Regions from separate parts of the Vibrio tapetis subsp. tapetis genome, predicted to be linked through region 1. Evidence: predicted binding sites of a transcription regulator. Region 1 holds the regulator's gene; each other region holds the start of a gene.
What was found. Region 1 encodes MetJ, which represses methionine synthesis genes. Its sites were predicted from a motif close to TTAGACNTNTANANGTCTAA; they were not measured.

Region 1 (5,986 bases):
TAGCTCATTGGGGATGAGATAATCAAACCGTTTGTCGAGAGGGACGGGTAAAGCAACTTGAGCAATGGTCGGGCGCATATAGAGTGATGGGTTATTTAGCTGTTAATCAACTATAGTAATTAAATCGACCATAAAATACGAGGAATAAGCCAACCAAAGGGTAAAGCGGCCTCAGTGATGAATAACATCTGAAAAAATGGTGAAAAAACTATCAAATGAGTTGATCCGTCAGGCAAGTTTCATTACTATACCGCGCCTAGAGCGATGTGTACTTACGCATCGACTATTTTGAAACCACGTGTGGTGTCCGGCTTAGATTCGGATAGCGACACGGCCTATATTAAGGTTATCCCTATGAAAACTGGTATCCACCCAGAATACAAAGCAGTTTCTGCTACTTGTTCTTGCGGCAACACTTTTGAGTTCAACTCAACTCTTGCTAAAGAATCTATCCACCTAGACGTATGTGACAAATGTCACCCGTTCTACACTGGTAAGCAACGTGTAGTTGATACTGGCGGCCGTGTTGATCGTTTCAACAAGCGTTTTGGTGCTCTTAGCAGCAAGTAATTACGAATTTCGTAATACGACCAAATTCGAAAAGGACGCTCAGGCGTCCTTTTTTAGATCATGAGTCTGAGCCCGTCTATTTTTAAGCTTCTTTTGAACCCATTCGCATTTACCGTTTCTGTCTTCTTTTGCATATCACAATCAGTTATCAATCTTATTGACATTCCGTCTAGGATCTCGGTCTGACTTACATTACTATAACCCCACAGTTAACGTTTATGTAACCTCACACAGCATTGGGATTCTGCCACCATGTCCGAAGACAACAGCCAAAAAGATTTTCGTCAACAAGCTCTCGATTACCATGAATTTCCGACTGCAGGAAAAATCGGTGTCGCACTCACTACTCCGGCCGATACCGTTGAAGATTTGGCACTGGCTTATAGCCCAGGTGTAGCAGAACCTGTAAGAGAAATCGCACAAAATCCAGACAACGTTTACAAGTACACTGCTAAAGGTAATATGGTCGCGGTTATTTCAAATGGCACCGCAATTTTAGGGTTGGGTAATTTAGGTCCATTAGCTTCTAAGCCAGTAATGGAAGGTAAATCTCTACTGTTTAAGCGCTTTGCTAATTTGGATTCTATTGATATTGAGGTCAAGCACCGCACTATTCAAGAGTTTGTCGATACGGTTGCTAACATTGCAGATACGTTTGGTGGCATTAACTTAGAAGATATTAAAGCACCAGATTGCTTTGAAATTGAGCGTCAGCTTATCGAGCGTTGTGACGTACCCGTTTTCCATGATGATCAACACGGCACGGCAATTGTTACTGCCGCAGGTATGCTAAATGCCATTGAACTTCAGGGCAAAGTGCTAGAAGAGTCGACGATTGTTTGTTTGGGCGCAGGAGCGGCGGCGGTTGCTTGTATGGAGCTACTGATCAAATGTGGCGCTCAACGCGAAAAAATTTACATGCTGGACCGCAAGGGTGTTATTCACACTCGTCGCGACGATTTGAACGAATACAAGCAGTTATTTGCTAATAATACGGATAAGCGCACATTAGAAGATGTGATTGAAGGTGCGGATCTATTCTTAGGTGTCTCTGGGCCAAACTTGCTTCCACCAGAAGCGCTGAAATTGATGGCTGATAAGCCCGTTGTGTTTGCATGTTCAAACCCAGATCCTGAAATTAAGCCAGAGCTTGCTCATCAAGTTCGTGATGATTTGATCATGGGTACAGGGCGCAGTGATTACCCTAATCAGGTAAATAATGTAATTTGTTTCCCGTTTATTTTCCGTGGTGCACTCGATGTTCGTGCAAGTGAAATTAATATTGAGATGAAGCTAGCTGCGGTTGAAGCGATTCGCCAGTTAGCGAAAGAAACAGTGCCAGAAGAAGTGAAAAAAGCGGCCGGTGTTGACGAGTTAGAATTTGGCTCTGGCTACATCATTCCGAAACCTATGGACCCTCGTTTGTTGCCTCGCGTTGCTAAAGCTGTGGCGCAAGCGGCAGTAGATTCTGGTGTGGCTCGTATTGAGATGCCGGAAAATTATATGGGCTAAAGGCTAAAGGCAAAAATAAAAGGCAGAAGGGAATACCTTCTGCCTTTTTTATATCTATTCTTCGTCGAATGCTTCGAATTCGATACCCATCTCTGTCATCAGTTTTTTCACTTCGGCAGGAATATCATCAGGGCGATCTTTTCTTAAATCTTCATCCGTTGGAAGAGGTTGCCCCGTGTAGGCATGTAAGAAAGCTTCACATAGCAGTTCACTGTTGGTCGCATGGCGTAGATTGTTTATCTGACGACGGGTTCTTTCATCCGTAAGGACTTTTAGCACCTTAAGTGGAATCGAAACCGTAATTTTTTTTACTTGCTCACTTTTTTTTCCATGCTCAGCATATGGGCTAATGTACTCGCCATTCCAATCTGCCATTGCGCACCTTCATTTTCTTATTAATATCGAATTAGATACCAAGAAATCAGCGTCAATCGCAGCTTAGTATCAATATAGGTGATGATTTTAGCGACTTTTACCGCCATAAGCAAAGACATATAGACGTCCAGATGTGTTGACGTCCTTTTTTTGAGGGGTTAAAGTAGATATAAAGTAGCAATACTGCTAGCAAAAGCACGACACCGTATGTTATCCGGCCGCCGTTATTGGTATAACAGATAACATGGATTTTGGAAAGGAAGACCAACCTTATGAGCGATCGCAAACCAGCAACCATTGCTGTACGCACCGGTATCGAGGCTGATAGTCAATATCATGCCGTCGTCCCCCCTATTTATCTTTCCACCAACTACGGCTTCCCAGCGTTTGGTGAAGTACCTAAATACGATTACACCCGTTCAGGTAACCCGAATCGTGGCCAATTAGAGCAAGCATTATCTGAATTAGAGTCAGGTGAGGGCGCGGTTATCACAAATACGGGCACCGCAGCGCTAAACCTATGGGTCAGTACCTTTTTAGGGCCAGACGATCTGATTATTGCGCCTCATGATTGCTACGGTGGTACTTACCGTCTATTTAATACTCGCTCATTAAAAGGCGACTTTAAGGTTGAGTTTGTTGACCAATCTGATCAAGAGGCTCTGGATGCTGCTCTTGCTAAGAAGCCAAAATTAGTTTTACTTGAAACGCCATCGAATCCATTGGTTCGAGTGGTTGATATACAAGTTACCTGTGATAAAGCAAAAAAAGTAGGAGCACTGGTTGCGGTAGACAATACCTTTTTAACACCTGTGTACCAGAAGCCTTTATTGCTAGGCGCCGATTTTGTTATTCATTCTACGACCAAGTTTATTAACGGCCACTCTGATGTTATTGGTGGTGTGGTCGTAACGAAAAGTACACAGCATGCCGAAGAGCTGGCGTGGTGGGGGAATTGCCTTGGTGCAACGGGTACGCCGTTTGATAGCTACATGACTTTACGGGGTCTAAGAACCTTGGCAGCGCGTATGCGAGTGCATGAAGAAAGCTCAGTACAAATCTTACAGTACCTGCAAACTCAATCCTTAGTTGCCAAGCTTTATCACCCAAGTTTGCCAAGCCATCCTGGCCATGACATTGCGAAAAAACAACAATCGGGTTTTGGCTCAATGTTGAGCTTTGAATATGCAGGTAGCTTTGACTCTTTAAAAGCGTTTGTTGGTCACCTGAAGCTCTTCTCATTGGCGGAGTCTCTTGGTGGGGTAGAAAGCCTTATCTGTCATCCAAGCTCTATGACGCACAGAGCGATGAGTGATGAAGCGCAATTAGAAGCGGGCATTACAACGCAATTGCTGCGCTTATCTGTTGGGCTTGAAGATGCTGATGACCTCATCGCTGACTTACGCCAAGCCTTTGAGTTGGTTCAGGAGGAAGCGTAATGACGATTCAACGCCAGTTACACAAATTTGGCGGAAGCAGTCTTGCTGATCCTGAATGTTATTTGAGAGTCGTGAATATCTTGCGCGAATACTCTCAACCAGAAGATTTAGTTGTGGTTTCTGCGGCGGGCTCAACAACCAACCTGTTACTTAGCTGGTTAAAAGCACTCGATAAAGATGGCCGTATTGCCCATGAGTTGCTGCAAGAGTTACGTCAATTTCAAACTCATCTTGTGACCACTTTGCTTAATGAAGAACGAGCATCGACATTGCTGGAACAGCTAAATAAAGAATTTTCTGCTCTTGGGGAGTTGAACGCCCCATTGAGCCTTGCAGATCAAGCTGCCGCTCTTGGGCATGGTGAAGTTTGGTCTTCTCGTTTATTGGCGACCTTATTATGTCAGCACGATCTTGAAGCGACGGCTTTAGATTCTCGTCATTTTCTGCGGGCGGATCACGGTGCGCAACCAGAAGTTGATCGTGCACGATCTTGGCCTTTGGTGAAATCAACATTAGCTCAGCATTCTCATTGCCGCTTAGTGGTGACTGGTTTTATGGCGAGTAATGACAGTGGTGAAACCGTATTACTTGGCCGAAATGGTTCAGACTATTCCGCGACAGTAATTGGCGAACTATCTGAAGTTACCCGTGTGACCATATGGAGTGATGTAGCAGGTGTATATAGCTCTGACCCTCGTAAAGTCTCTGATGCGTGCTTACTGCCACTGCTTCGCCTTGATGAAGCCAGTGAGTTGGCGCGTTTAGCTGCGCCTGTTTTGCACAGTAGAACCTTACAGCCTGTGGCTCAAAGTGCTATGGATTTGCATTTACGTTGCAGCCACGCCCCAGAGTCTGGCTCAACGCGAGTAGAGCGTGTTCTGGCATCTGGTCGTGGCGCTAAGATCATCACGTCGTTAGATGAAGTCTTGATGGTCAACATTGTGTTTGCTCAAGGGCATGATTTTGAGCGCCAACATCGTGAAGTATTACAAGCGTTAACGCGTGTTCAACTTCAACCTCTCGCATTTGAAGTTCAAGCGGATCAAGGTTGCTTGTTACTCGCGTATACCGCAGAAGTCGCGGGTGAAGCATTAAGCTATTTACAAGATATCTCTGTAGAAGGTGAACTAAAGCTTAAAGAAGGCTATTCACTTGTCGCGGCTGTGGGGGCTGGAGTTACTAATAACGCGAACCATTGTTATGGTTTCTACCAGCAACTTAAAAATAGCCCAGTTGAGTTTATTTGTGAATCTGAGTCAGGGCTAAGCTTAGTGGCCATTACTCGTACCACGGACACGCAACCCCTACTGACGGGAATTCATAGCCAGCTATTTCAAGCACAAAAGCGCGTTGCAATCGCGCTATGCGGAAAAGGAAATATAGGTTCAAGTTGGTTGTCTTTATTTGCTGAGCAAAAAAGTGATTTGGAAAAGCGGCACGGAAAGAGCTTTGATTTGGTCGCGGTAATCGACAGCCAAACCTGCTGGCTTGATTTTGATGGAATTGATGCTGAACAGGTTAGTAAACGTTTCGATGATGAGTCGGTAAGTAATAGTGACATGGATTGGCTAGAAAAACTGGCTCACCAGCAAAAGTATGACGAAGTCATTGTTTTAGATGTGACAGCGAGTGCGCAGCTTTCCGATAAGTACGTTGCCATTGCAGAGCATGGGCTGCATCTAATTTCGGCAAATAAAGTGGCCGGATCTGCTCCTGGCGATGTGTACCACCGTGTTCAAGATGCGTTTGCTAAAACGGGGCGCCATTGGTTATACAATGCAACAGTCGGTGCCGGGCTGCCAATTAATCATACCGTTCGTGACTTGCGTGAGAGCGGTGATGAAATACAAGGCTTATCAGGCATTTTCTCAGGGACACTATCCTGGTTATTCCAACAGTTTGATGGTTCTGTACCATTTAGTGATTTGGTTGACCTTGCGTGGCAGCAAGGGCTAACAGAGCCAGATCCTCGCAGCGACCTTGATGGCTCTGATGTGATGCGTAAATTAGTGATTCTTGCCCGAGAGTCTGGTTTTGATTTAGAGCCAGAGCAGGTTCGAGTCGAATCACTCGTTCCGGCGGAACTACAA
Region 2 (5,986 bases), 840 kb from region 1:
CCTAGGCCGATTGAATCGTGCGTGTACACTTGGATATTCTGAGTTTTCATCAGAGCAGCCATGCGCATTGCGTTACGAGCGTACTCCATGAACATTAGGAATGTTGCGCCGTATGGTACGAAACCACCGTGCAAAGCAATACCGTTCATGATAGCCGTCATACCGAATTCACGAACACCGTAATGGATGTAGTTACCAGAGAAGTCATCAGCAGTTAGCGACTTAGAACCAGACCACATGGTTAGGTTAGAAGGCGCAAGGTCAGCAGAGCCGCCCATGAATTCTGGTAGCATCGCACCAAATGCTTCTAGTGCATTTTGAGACGCTTTACGTGAAGCAATGTTCGCTGGGTTAGCTTGAAGGTCAGCGATGATTTGAGTTGTTTTCTCTTCCCACTGCGCAGGAAGGTCACCGTTTAGACGACGCTTAAGCTCAGCCGCTTCTGCAGGGAATGCTGCCGCGTATGCTTCAAACTTCTCGTTCCAAGCCGCTTCTTTAGCAGTACCCGCTTCTTTCGCATCCCATTGGCCGTAGACATCAGCAGGGATTTCGAAAGGACCGTGTTCCCAACCTAATGCCGCTTTAGTTGCTGCGATTTCGTCAGCACCTAGTGGAGCACCGTGACAGTCGTGCGTACCCGCTTTATTTGGAGAACCAAAGCCGATAACTGTTTTAGTACAGATAAGCGTAGGACGCGGATCAGCTTTAGCCGCAATGATTGCAGCATTGATTGCTTCAGGATCATGGCCGTCTACTGCTGGAATAACATGCCAACCGTAAGCTTCGAAACGCTTAGGCGTGTCATCAGAGAACCAACCTTCTACTTCACCGTCGATAGAGATGCCGTTGTCATCCCAGAAAGCGACAAGCTTACCGAGACCTAAAGTACCCGCAAGAGAACATGCTTCATGAGAGATACCTTCCATCAAACAACCATCACCCATAAATACATATGTGTTGTGGTCAACGATTTCGTGGCCTTCACGGTTAAACTGAGCCGCTAGTGCTTTTTCAGCCATTGCCATGCCAACACCATTGGTGATGCCTTGGCCTAGTGGACCTGTTGTCGTTTCAACGCCCGGCGCATAACCATACTCTGGGTGACCCGGAGTTTTTGAGTGCAATTGACGGAAATTTTTCAAATCATCAATTGAAAGATCGTAACCAGAAAGGTGCAGTAAAGAATAGATCAACATTGAACCGTGACCGTTAGACAAGATAAAACGGTCGCGATCGGCCCACTCTGGATTTTGTGGGTTATGATTTAGATGAGAACGCCAAAGAACTTCAGCGATATCAGCCATGCCCATTGGAGCACCTGGGTGACCTGAATTAGCTTGTTGAACACCATCCATGCTCAACGCACGGATAGCATTAGCGAGTTCTTTATTAGAAGTAAGGTTACGAGAAGACATTTACGCTCCTGAGTGCATAAGCGAATAAAAAAATAAGGATTAGGGCGCCGAATAACCAAATTCGGCGGCGCGTATTGTCTCAAAGCCCCCCTAGCACTGCAAACGATTTACTGGGGAAATTGGTGATTTTTGCTACTATTTTCTAACATGTTGTCGAACTAATTGAATTTAATAGGTCAAAAACGCAATCGATTGGCTTGTGTGTGAACAAAATTTCACTTGTAATTCGGTCGGTTCAAATTAGAATAGACGTCTAGATGTAGATACACCTACAGTTTATACCGTCTAATTTGCGAATAGGTCTGCTTTTTTGGTGCATGCCTGTTCTTTTTAAAAAGAAATATTGGAGCGCTCATGGCTAAGCACCTATTTACTTCTGAATCTGTATCAGAAGGCCACCCAGATAAAATCGCCGATCAAATTTCAGATGCTGTACTTGATGCCATCATCGAACAGGATCCAAAAGCACGTGTTGCTTGTGAAACTTACGTAAAAACCGGCATGGTCATGGTTGGCGGTGAAGTGACCACTTCAGCGTGGGTTGATATCGAAGAAATCACCCGTGAAACCGTTCGTGAAATTGGTTACGTACACTCAGACATGGGCTTCGATGCCGATTCTTGTGCTGTACTGAACACCATTGGTAAGCAGTCTCCAGACATCAACCAAGGCGTTGATAAAGCAGACCCTAAAGAACAGGGCGCTGGTGACCAAGGTATTATGTTTGGTTACGCAACCAACGAAACACCAATTTTGATGCCAGCTCCAATTACTTACTCTCATCTACTTGTTCAAAAACAAGCGGAAGTTCGTAAGAGCGGCAAACTGGACTTCCTACGTCCAGACGCTAAATCCCAAGTAACATTCCAATACGACCAAGGTAAGATTGTTGGTATTGATGCTGTTGTACTTTCTACTCAACACTCAGAGTCAGTTTCAACATCTGATCTTCGTGAAGCGGTAATGGAAGAAATCATCAAACCGGTACTTCCTGCAGAGTGGCTAAATAAAGACACAAATTTCTTTATCAACCCAACCGGTCGTTTTGTTATCGGTGGCCCTATGGGTGACTGTGGTCTAACGGGTCGTAAGATCATCGTTGATACCTACGGTGGTGCAGCTCGTCACGGTGGCGGTGCATTCTCAGGTAAAGATCCTTCAAAAGTTGACCGTTCTGCAGCCTACGCTGCACGTTATGTAGCAAAAAACATTGTTGCTGCTGGCATGGCTGACCGTTGTGAGATTCAATTGTCTTACGCAATCGGTGTTGCTGATCCAACGTCTATCATGGTTGAAACGTTCGGTACTGAAAAAGTATCTCACGACATCATCATTGAAGCGGTTCGTCAAAACTTCGATTTACGCCCATACGGTCTGCAAGAAATGCTGAACCTACTTCAGCCTATCTACAAAAAGACGGCTGCTTACGGTCACTTTGGTCGTGAAGAGTTCCCTTGGGAAGCGACTGACAAAGCAAGCATCCTACGTGAGTTTGCTGGAATTAAATAATTCTCTATAGTATTCACTAGTAAATACAAGCCCTTGCATTATGCAGGGGCTTTTTTTATGTGAGAATTGCTGGTGGTAACATTTGTATTTTAATGAAACAGCGTCAATAGTTAACAATGTATTAACAACAATCCCAATTGCAGTATGTGAGTGTTGTTGGATAATTTGATGCACAGCGTCGTGGTATTTCGTCATTGTTCATCTTAATTGGTCGCTGGAATTGCACCAGCGAAAACGAGAATCGATCAAGGAGGATATATGCCTCGTACGATTAACCCGTCAGACGCATCCGGCAAGCAAAACGAAGTACCGGATCATTTGTACGCCCGAACCGTCCCTTGTAACAAGCTGAGTATTTCAGCTCCTTTTCATTGGCTAGCATTAGGCCTAAACGATTTTGTTCGCATGCCACTCATCAGTGCTTTTTATGGGCTCTGCTTTATGGCCGCCGCAGTTGGCATCGTGCTACTTGTGCAATGGCAAGGCACACACCTTGTTGTGATGCCTAGCCTTGTTGTCTATATGTTGATTGGCCCTTTTTTAGCCCTCGGACTTTATGATGCCAGCTGGGCTAGAGAAAAAGGCCAGCCCGTTAGCTTATTCCACTCAATGAAAGCCATTCAACGCAACTCCTCTTCACAATGGGCATTTGCAGTATTACTCGCCGTAGCCATGATCTTTTGGATGAGAATTGCCGCCTTACTCCATGCACTTTATCCTTCAGTGCAAGGCGCTCCATTATCGGACTTTTTACCATTTTTACTGGTAGGTTCTATTGTTGGGGGTATCATCGCCTGTGTCATATTTAGTATTTCTGCATTTTCTATTCCACTGATGATGGAACGTCGCGTGGATATGATGACAGCGGTCTTCACCAGCTTTAATGCCGTCAAAAATAATATCCCCACCATGATTGTATGGGGCTTTATTATCTGCGGCGGTATCTTAATTGGTTTCGCGACTTACGGCATAGGTATGCTGTTCACCATGCCTATCCTAGGTTACGGCACATGGCATGCTTACCATGAAACCATCAAGAAAAAGCATCATCCATAAGCCAAGTTTAGTGCTACTATTCGCCTCGATTATTAATAATCGAGGCGTTTTAAATACAGCGCTTTAACCGAGGCAATGTGGTCAATATAGAATTAGAGTACGCCGCAAAAAAGAAAATAGCGCAATGCTTAGCTCAAGCAAAAACAACGTTTAAGCGAACGTTTCCTTCCCCCACGCTCAATTTTAATGTGCGCGGAAAAGTGGCAGGAAAAGCCTATTTACAACGTAATGAGATTCGCCTGAATCCAGTCCTTTTTGTGGAAAACCAACAAGACTTTATCAACGAAGTCATACCACATGAAGTGGCACATTTACTCACGTTTCAACTCTATGGGCGAGTAAAGCCTCATGGGAAAGAATGGCAATATGTCATGAGCCATGCTTTCAACGTCGCCCCTAGCACCACTCACCAATTTTCGACCCAATCCGTACAGGGTAAAACTTTTGCTTATCAGTGCCTCTGTAGTGAGCACGCACTCACCGTTCGTCGGCACAACAAAGTGATTCGCCGTCAAATGCAATACAGCTGCACTAAATGTAAGCAAGTACTGACTTTCACTGGCATCCAGCTTACTTAATATCTTGGCACTAATATAATTATCAATATCTTGCTACACTGATAATTACATTAATAAGATAAGCCACCAAGTATGTTGTTTCGCTATTCACTTATTTTTACAGCCCTTTTTTCCATCTCTGCATTTTCAGCACCGCCGAGTTCATTCAGCAAGGCAAAAAAAGAAGCCATTAAGATCTACTTTGACCACCCCACCAGCTTCTATTGTGGTTGTGACATTTCGTGGCAAGGTAAGAAAGGGAAACCAGATTTAGAAAGCTGTGGTTATCAGGTACGAAAGCAGCTAAAAAGAGCCAGTCGTATCGAATGGGAGCACGTTATGCCCGCTTGGAACTTCGGCCATCAGCGTCAATGCTGGCAAGAGGGGGGTCGTAAGAACTGCACCCGCAACGACAAAGCATTTAAAGCAATGGAAGCCGACTTGCACAACCTCACTCCCACTGTAGGCGAAGTCAATGGAGACCGCTCTAATTACCGCTTTAGCCAGTGGAATGGTATTGATGGTGTCAGTTACGGCATGTGTGAAATGCAGGTCAATTTCAAGCAACGGAAAGTGATGCCGCCAGATCGTGCTCGTGGGTCTATTGCGCGAACCTACCTGTACATGAGCCAAGAATATGGACTAAAGCTATCAAAGTCAGAGCAGCAGCTCATGCTTGTTTGGCATAAACAGTATCCCGTCGATGAATGGGAATGCACCCGCAATCAACGAATTAAGGGTATTCAAGGCAATGATAATCCATTTGTCACTCAAGAGTGCGCCTATAACTAACGAAAGTCATTCATCACACTTGTTTTTTATCCTTTAAGCATCCATGTTAAGCAAAAGCATTTAATCTATAGGACTGCCACCGTGAGAGTTCCTCGAATTTACCATCCCGAAGCCATCACCCAACTGGGTGAGCTCGCGCTAGATGAAGACGCAGCCGGTCATGTGGGCCGCGTATTACGAATGAAAGCAGGTCAAGAAATACTACTTTTTGACGGCACAGATCATGAGTATCCAGCCTCCATCACTGAAGTGACTAAAAAATCAGTGACCGTTTCTGTTGTAGAAAAGATCAGTAAAAGTATTGAATCCCCTCTGAATCTGCACTTAGGTCAGGTTATGTCTCGTGGCGACAAAATGGAATTCACGATTCAAAAGTCAGTAGAGCTAGGTGTAAACACCATCACCCCGCTGATTTCTGAGCGATGTGGCGTTAAGCTAGATCAAAAACGTTTTGAGAAAAAACTGGCTCAATGGCAGAAAATCGCCATCGCAGCATGCGAACAGTCCGGACGTAATACCGTACCCGTGATTCGCCCTATTATGCAACTTGAGCAGTGGTGCGCAGAACAAAGTGACGCACTCAAGTTAAACTTGCACCCTCGGGCAAAGTACTCAATTAACACCTTACCAGCGCCAGTTGAACGTGTACGTTTATTA
Region 3 (5,986 bases), 1.5 Mb from region 1:
GCAACAAACGGAATAGCACCGATGGTTAACGGAACAATCGCTGCGGTTGTTCCGATGAATGTGCCGATCAACAGCTTAGTCACTGGAATAATCGCTACCATGAGCACTAAGAACGGCACAGAACGACCAATGTTAACGATGGCACCCAAAATCGCGTTGAGTTTGGTGTTTTCAAGTAATCCGCCTTTCTTGGTGGTATGAAGAATCACACCAAGAGGGATACCAACAGCAAAACCGACAATGCCAGCAACCGCAACCATGTATAAGGTTTCCCACGTTGCGTCAAGTAACAAGTTGCCATTTAGGCTTAGCCACTGCGTTACAGTATTAAAGGACATAACCAAGTACCTCTACTTTTACGTTGTTTTCACGTAGGAATTCGATAGCGGCGATGTCGTCTTGTTCAGTCCCGAACAGTTCCGCGACCATCATGCCGAATTTTACGCCACCAGCGTAATCAAGATCCGAGCTTAAAATACTGACATCAATATTGAATTTTCGAGCTATCTGCGTCACCAGAGGGGCATCTACTGTCGCGCCTGTGAATTCCAAACGAACTAATGGATAGCTGCCTTCAACACGCTTTTTCTTTAGACGAATCTGGTAATCTTCTGGAATCGAAAGATCTAAGGTTGAACGAATAAACTGATGAGCCAATTCTGTTTTAGGGTGTGCAAAAATATCGCCAACCGTGCCTTTTTCTACTAATTCACCGTCACCAATAATGGCCACTTGATGACAGATGCTTTTAACCACATCCATTTCATGGGTGATAAGGAGCATGGTGATGTTGAGCTTACGGTTGATTTGCTTAAGCAGTTCTAAAATCGATTGAGTCGTTGCAGGGTCAAGTGCGCTCGTCGCTTCATCGCAAAGCAGTACTTTAGGATCAGACGCTAATGCACGTGCAATCGCGACACGCTGTTTTTGACCGCCGCTTAAATTAGCAGGGTAGGTATCACGTTTGTCAGAAAGACCAACTAAAGACAATAACTCAGACACCTTGGTTTCGATTTTGTCTTTGCTTGCGTCCGCTAACTCAAGTGGCAATGCAACGTTGTCAAATACCGTGCGAGAAGAAAGCAGATTGAAATGCTGGAAAATCATGCCGATGTTACGGCGAGTTTTACTTAAATCTGATTTAGAGAGCTTGGTGAGATCCACACCATCAACGATGACTTCACCGGATGTTGGGGCTTCCAACATATTTACGCAGCGAATCAGTGTACTTTTACCTGCGCCAGACGAACCAATGACACCAAAAATCGTCCCTTGAGGTATGGTAAGGTCGATATCTTTCAGGGCAACTATTTCCTTAGTGCCTTGATAGAAAACCTTATTTACTTGATTAATTTCAATCATTCTTCGAAACCTGTGCAGAGTTGGCTGTAATCAACATGACGACGTAATATGGCCAATTTACTGTTGTTTATTCGATAAATCGGTTACCGAACAGTGTATGTTTGAGCTGGTTGGCTAGCAATTCAGCAGAAAATGTTGACCTTGCTCTCAATTGTTAGTTGATGCTATGGCTTTCACATTTTTAAGTCAATAGGTATTTTTACGTCTAGACGTCTAAAAGGTAATTGAATAGTGCTAACCGATATAAAGCGTGTAATAATTTGCGATATAACCAGTTAATGAGGGTAGCATTTTGGCTAAACCTGCAGTGTTTTTGGACCGTGATGGCGTAATTAACGTCGATCATGGTTATGTGCATGATGAGCATGATTTTGAATATGTAGAAGGCGTGTTTGAAGCGGCTAAGAAATTTCAAGACATGGGGTTCATGTTAGTACTTGTGACGAATCAATCGGGTATTGCCCGAGGCATGTTTAGCGAAGACCGATTCTTATCTTTAACACAGTGGATGGATTGGAATTTTGCAGACAATGGCGTTGAGCTTGACGGTATTTATTACTGCCCTCACCATCCTGAGCATGGTGTAGGTAAATATAAGCAAGACTGTGATTGCCGTAAGCCAAAGCCGGGCATGTTCCTTTCAGCGCAAGAGTTTCTTGATATTGATATGGCAAAGTCGGTGATGATTGGTGATAAAGCCGAAGATATGATGGCGGCTGATGCTGCGGGTGTTGGTACGAAAATATTAGTACGAACTGGCAAACCGATCACTGAAATAGGTGAGTCTCTAGCAACGGTTGTGGTTGATAGCATCGCGAATGCTCCTGCTTACTTAGCGGCGCGATAACAAATTGGTGAATGATGTCTTTAAAAATGGCTTTAACTAAACGATTGTTGCCACGCAGTGTTTTTTCGGTCGTGGTTTTAGGAGCGTTGAGTGGATGTATTTCTCAACCCGAAATTGTCGACCAAGTTTATCGCTGCAGCGATCACTACGACGTTGTGGTGAGCGATCGCAGTGACACAAAAATCCACGCGGAAATGTTAGGAAAGTACTATGTGTTGAACCGCACCGTTAGCGCTTCTGGTGAGAAATACCGAACCCATGATGAGCAAGTAAAGATGTGGTTTAAAGGTGAGCAAGCGAGCATTAAACTCAGCGGCTACCCTATACAAATGTGTAATTTAGTTGTGCCAATGAATAACATCGACGCCCCTTCTAACAACACGATGTTTTAGTCGCCCATACAACTCAGCCCGCAGCCAACGAATAAAAGATAACATTACCTATGAGCAAAAAACTGACCATTGTTGATATTGCAAAGCTTTCAGGCGTTGGGAAATCTACCGTATCAAGGGTATTAACCAATGATCCGAAGGTAAAACCTGAAACTCGTTTGAAAGTAGAGCAGGTGATTGATGCTCATGGTTACGTGCCTTCGAAGTCGGCCCAGTCGATGAGAGGAGGCAGCCAGAAAGTGGTTGGGGTCATCATTTCTCGTTTGGATTCAGCGTCAGAAAATAGAGTTGTTAGCGCAATGCTAGCGACGTTGTATGGCGCTGGATACGATGTTGTCATCATGGAAAGTCAGTTTGACAGCGTCAAAACAAACGAGCATCTGGACGTTTTGAAGAGGCGTAATGTAGATGGCGTGGTGGTCTTTGGTTTCACGGGCTGCGATGTTGTTAAGTTAGAGAGTTGGCAGCAACGAATGGTCGTTGTCGCAATGGATACCGAAAATGTCTCATCGATTAATTATGATAATCAAGCGCTGATAAATAACGCATTGGAGCATTTGAGGGGGCAGGGTTTACACGATATTGCTTACGTAGGTGTCGACCAAAGTGATACCACAACAGGACGACTACGTCTTTTGGCTTATCTTGAATGGTGTGAACGTAACAAGGTTAACTCCCAGGCGGTGACGGGTGAGTTGAGTCATGAAAGTGCCTATACCTTATTAGATCAAGTTTTGACCGACGAAACACAAGCTGTTGTTTGTGCGAGTGACACGCTAGCTTTGGGTGTGATCAAACGCTTACAAGAGCTAGGAAGAACTGAAGTTCGAGTAACAGGCGTTGGCGGAAATCCATTATTATCTTTTCTCTTCCCAAATATATTTAGTATCGATCCTGGTTATCATCAAGCTGGAGAGAAAGCAGCAACCTTGCTGATACAACAACTCTCCGGTCAGTGTAGCGTCCAACATATTACCCAAAAACCTGTGATATAACGGCCAAATTTGACGACAGTGTTGACTAAGTTTTCTACACTTTTTGTGTGATCATGTTCAATTAATGGGAATGTTCCCATTTTATTGTTTGGCTTGATTTGGCATTATCACCTCAATTAATGGGAACGGTCCCATTTATAAGAAAGACAAACTGAACTCCAATAGGGTGGACAATAATATGAGTAGGATTTCAAGCCAAGACGTTTCCCGTCTTATAGAGCTAGTCGGAGGTAACGACAATATTGCCAGCGTCAGTCATTGCCTTACACGATTACGCTTTGTGTTAAATGATACCGATGCCGCTGATCCAAAAGCGTTGGAAGCTTTGCCTTTGGTTAAGGGCTGTTTCACCAATGCGGGCCAGTTCCAAGTTGTGATCGGAACGGAAGTCGACGATGTTTACAAAGAACTGATCAAACAAGCTGGTAAAAGTGAGACCAGTAAAGACGACGCGAAACTGGCGGCTCGTCAGAATATGAATATTCTAGAGCGCGGTATTTCACATCTGGCTGAAATCTTCGTACCTCTGCTGCCTGCCATTATTACTGGTGGTCTGATCCTTGGCTTTCGTAACGTTATTGGCGACATCAAAATGTTTGATGGCCAAACTCTTACGCAAATCAGTCAGTTTTGGGCAACGGTCCACTCTTTCTTATGGTTAATCGGCGAAGCAATCTTTTTCTTCTTACCTGTTGGTGTTTGCTGGGCGACCGTTAAAAAACTTGGAGGGACGCCAATTCTGGGTATCACCTTAGGTGTGACCTTGGTTTCCCCACAACTGATGAATGCTTACGCCATTGGTAAGGAAATTCCGCAAGTTTGGGACTTTGGTTGGTTTGTCATTGAAAAGGTGGGTTACCAAGCTCAAGTCATTCCTGCCATGTTAGCCGGTGTTGCTCTGGCGTTCATTGAAACCAACTTGAAACGCATTGTGCCTGCTTACTTGTATTTAGTCGTGGTGCCGTTTGTTTCTATCATTCTTTCTGTGATTTTGGCGCACGCATTAATTGGCCCATTTGGTCGAATTATTGGTGATGGCGTTGCATTCGCGGCAAAAGCGGCGATGACGGGTGACTTTGCTGTCATCGGCGCAATGGTATTTGGCTTTCTTTATGCCCCACTGGTTATCACCGGTGTGCACCACACGACCAATGCCGTTGATTTGCAATTGATGCAAGAAATGGGTGGTACGCCAATCTGGCCTTTGATTGCATTGTCCAATATTGCACAAGCGTCTGCGGTTGTCGGCATTATTATTATTAGCCGTAAAAATGGTGAGCGTGATATTTCAGTCCCTGCCGCTATCTCTGCTTACCTTGGTGTTACGGAACCTGCGATGTACGGCATTAACTTGAAGTACAAATTCCCAATGTTGAGCGCCATGATTGGTTCTGCGATTGCTGCGGCAATTTGTGGTAGTGCGGGTGTGATGGCGAATGGTATCGGTGTCGGTGGCTTGCCAGGCATTCTATCCATTCAACCTCAATACTGGTCAGTATATTTAATAGCGATGGCTGTCGCGATTGTCGTTCCTGCTGCTCTGACTTTGTTCATGTACAAACGAGCTCAAGGTAAAGGCGAACTGACTGCAGTTAGTGCCTAACGTATCGAGTTTATATACATAAGTACTTTAAATGGCCGTTGTTAACGTAGATTTTCACGGCCACTCAATTCAGATTTTCTATTTTTACATCGTTAAGTAAGTGAGCTTTGGAATGGTGGCAGTACAACAAGACTGGTGGCGCACAGCGTCTATCTATCAAATTTACCCTAAAAGTTTTTGTGACAGTGGAAGTCGTGGAACGGGCGATATAAAAGGGATCATTTCTAAGCTCGATTATCTAAAAAAGCTGGGTGTGGATGCAATTTGGCTTACTCCTGTTTACCAATCTCCGATGATTGATAATGGCTATGATATCTCAGATTATTACTCGGTGAATCCTGAGTTTGGCACAATGGCAGACTTAGAGCAGTTGTTGGCACAAGCTCACCAACGTGGCATTCGTATTATTATGGATATCGTGGTGAATCATACTTCAACTCATCACCACTGGTTTCAGTCGGCTTTGGGGGACAAAAACAGCCCGTACCGAGACTACTATATTTGGAAAGATCCAGTAGATGATGAAGTACCGAATAACTGGCAGTCCAAATTTGGTGGCAGCGCTTGGGAGTTAGACCGTGAAACCAATCAGTACTTTTTGCACCTATTTGCAAAAGAACAAGCCGACTTAAATTGGGAAAATCCAAAAGTTCGCGCTGAAGTCAAAGAGGTGATCAGGTTTTGGGCGGAAAAAGGCGTTGATGGCTTCCGTTTAGATGTCATCAATTTAATTTCCAAGCAGCAAGACTTTCCTAGCGATGAAATTGGTGATGGTCGCCGTTTCTAT

Region 2: metK (methionine adenosyltransferase) is a predicted target of MetJ. The motif match lies at 1,661-1,680, and genes of this name have one in related genera.
Region 3: metN (methionine ABC transporter ATP-binding protein MetN) is a predicted target of MetJ. The motif match lies at 1,560-1,579, and genes of this name have one in related genera.

Annotation. Positions count from the first base shown of each region.
Region 1 is NZ_LT960611.1:2,988,213-2,994,198, reverse strand. Features, by position in the region: gene priA (primosomal protein N') at 1-78, opposite strand, end outside; gene rpmE (50S ribosomal protein L31) at 355-570, shown strand; gene VTAP4600_RS13370 (malic enzyme-like NAD(P)-binding protein) at 823-2,082, shown strand; gene metJ (met regulon transcriptional regulator MetJ) at 2,137-2,457, opposite strand; gene VTAP4600_RS13360 (O-succinylhomoserine (thiol)-lyase) at 2,730-3,896, shown strand; gene VTAP4600_RS13355 (bifunctional aspartate kinase/homoserine dehydrogenase II) at 3,896-5,986, shown strand, end outside.
Region 2 is NZ_LT960611.1:38,028-44,013, reverse strand. Features, by position in the region: gene tkt (transketolase) at 1-1,415, opposite strand, end outside; gene metK (methionine adenosyltransferase) at 1,770-2,924, shown strand; gene VTAP4600_RS00250 (DUF2189 domain-containing protein) at 3,183-3,980, shown strand; gene VTAP4600_RS00245 (SprT family zinc-dependent metalloprotease) at 4,058-4,558, shown strand; gene VTAP4600_RS00240 (endonuclease) at 4,631-5,329, shown strand; gene rsmE (16S rRNA (uracil(1498)-N(3))-methyltransferase) at 5,411-5,986, shown strand, end outside.
Region 3 is NZ_LT960611.1:1,519,376-1,525,361, reverse strand. Features, by position in the region: gene VTAP4600_RS06820 (methionine ABC transporter permease) at 1-338, opposite strand, end outside; gene metN (methionine ABC transporter ATP-binding protein MetN) at 328-1,362, opposite strand; gene gmhB (D-glycero-beta-D-manno-heptose 1,7-bisphosphate 7-phosphatase) at 1,655-2,209, shown strand; gene VTAP4600_RS06805 (MliC family protein) at 2,236-2,601, shown strand; gene treR (trehalose operon repressor TreR) at 2,652-3,596, shown strand; gene treB (PTS trehalose transporter subunit IIBC) at 3,775-5,199, shown strand; gene treC (alpha,alpha-phosphotrehalase) at 5,312-5,986, shown strand, end outside.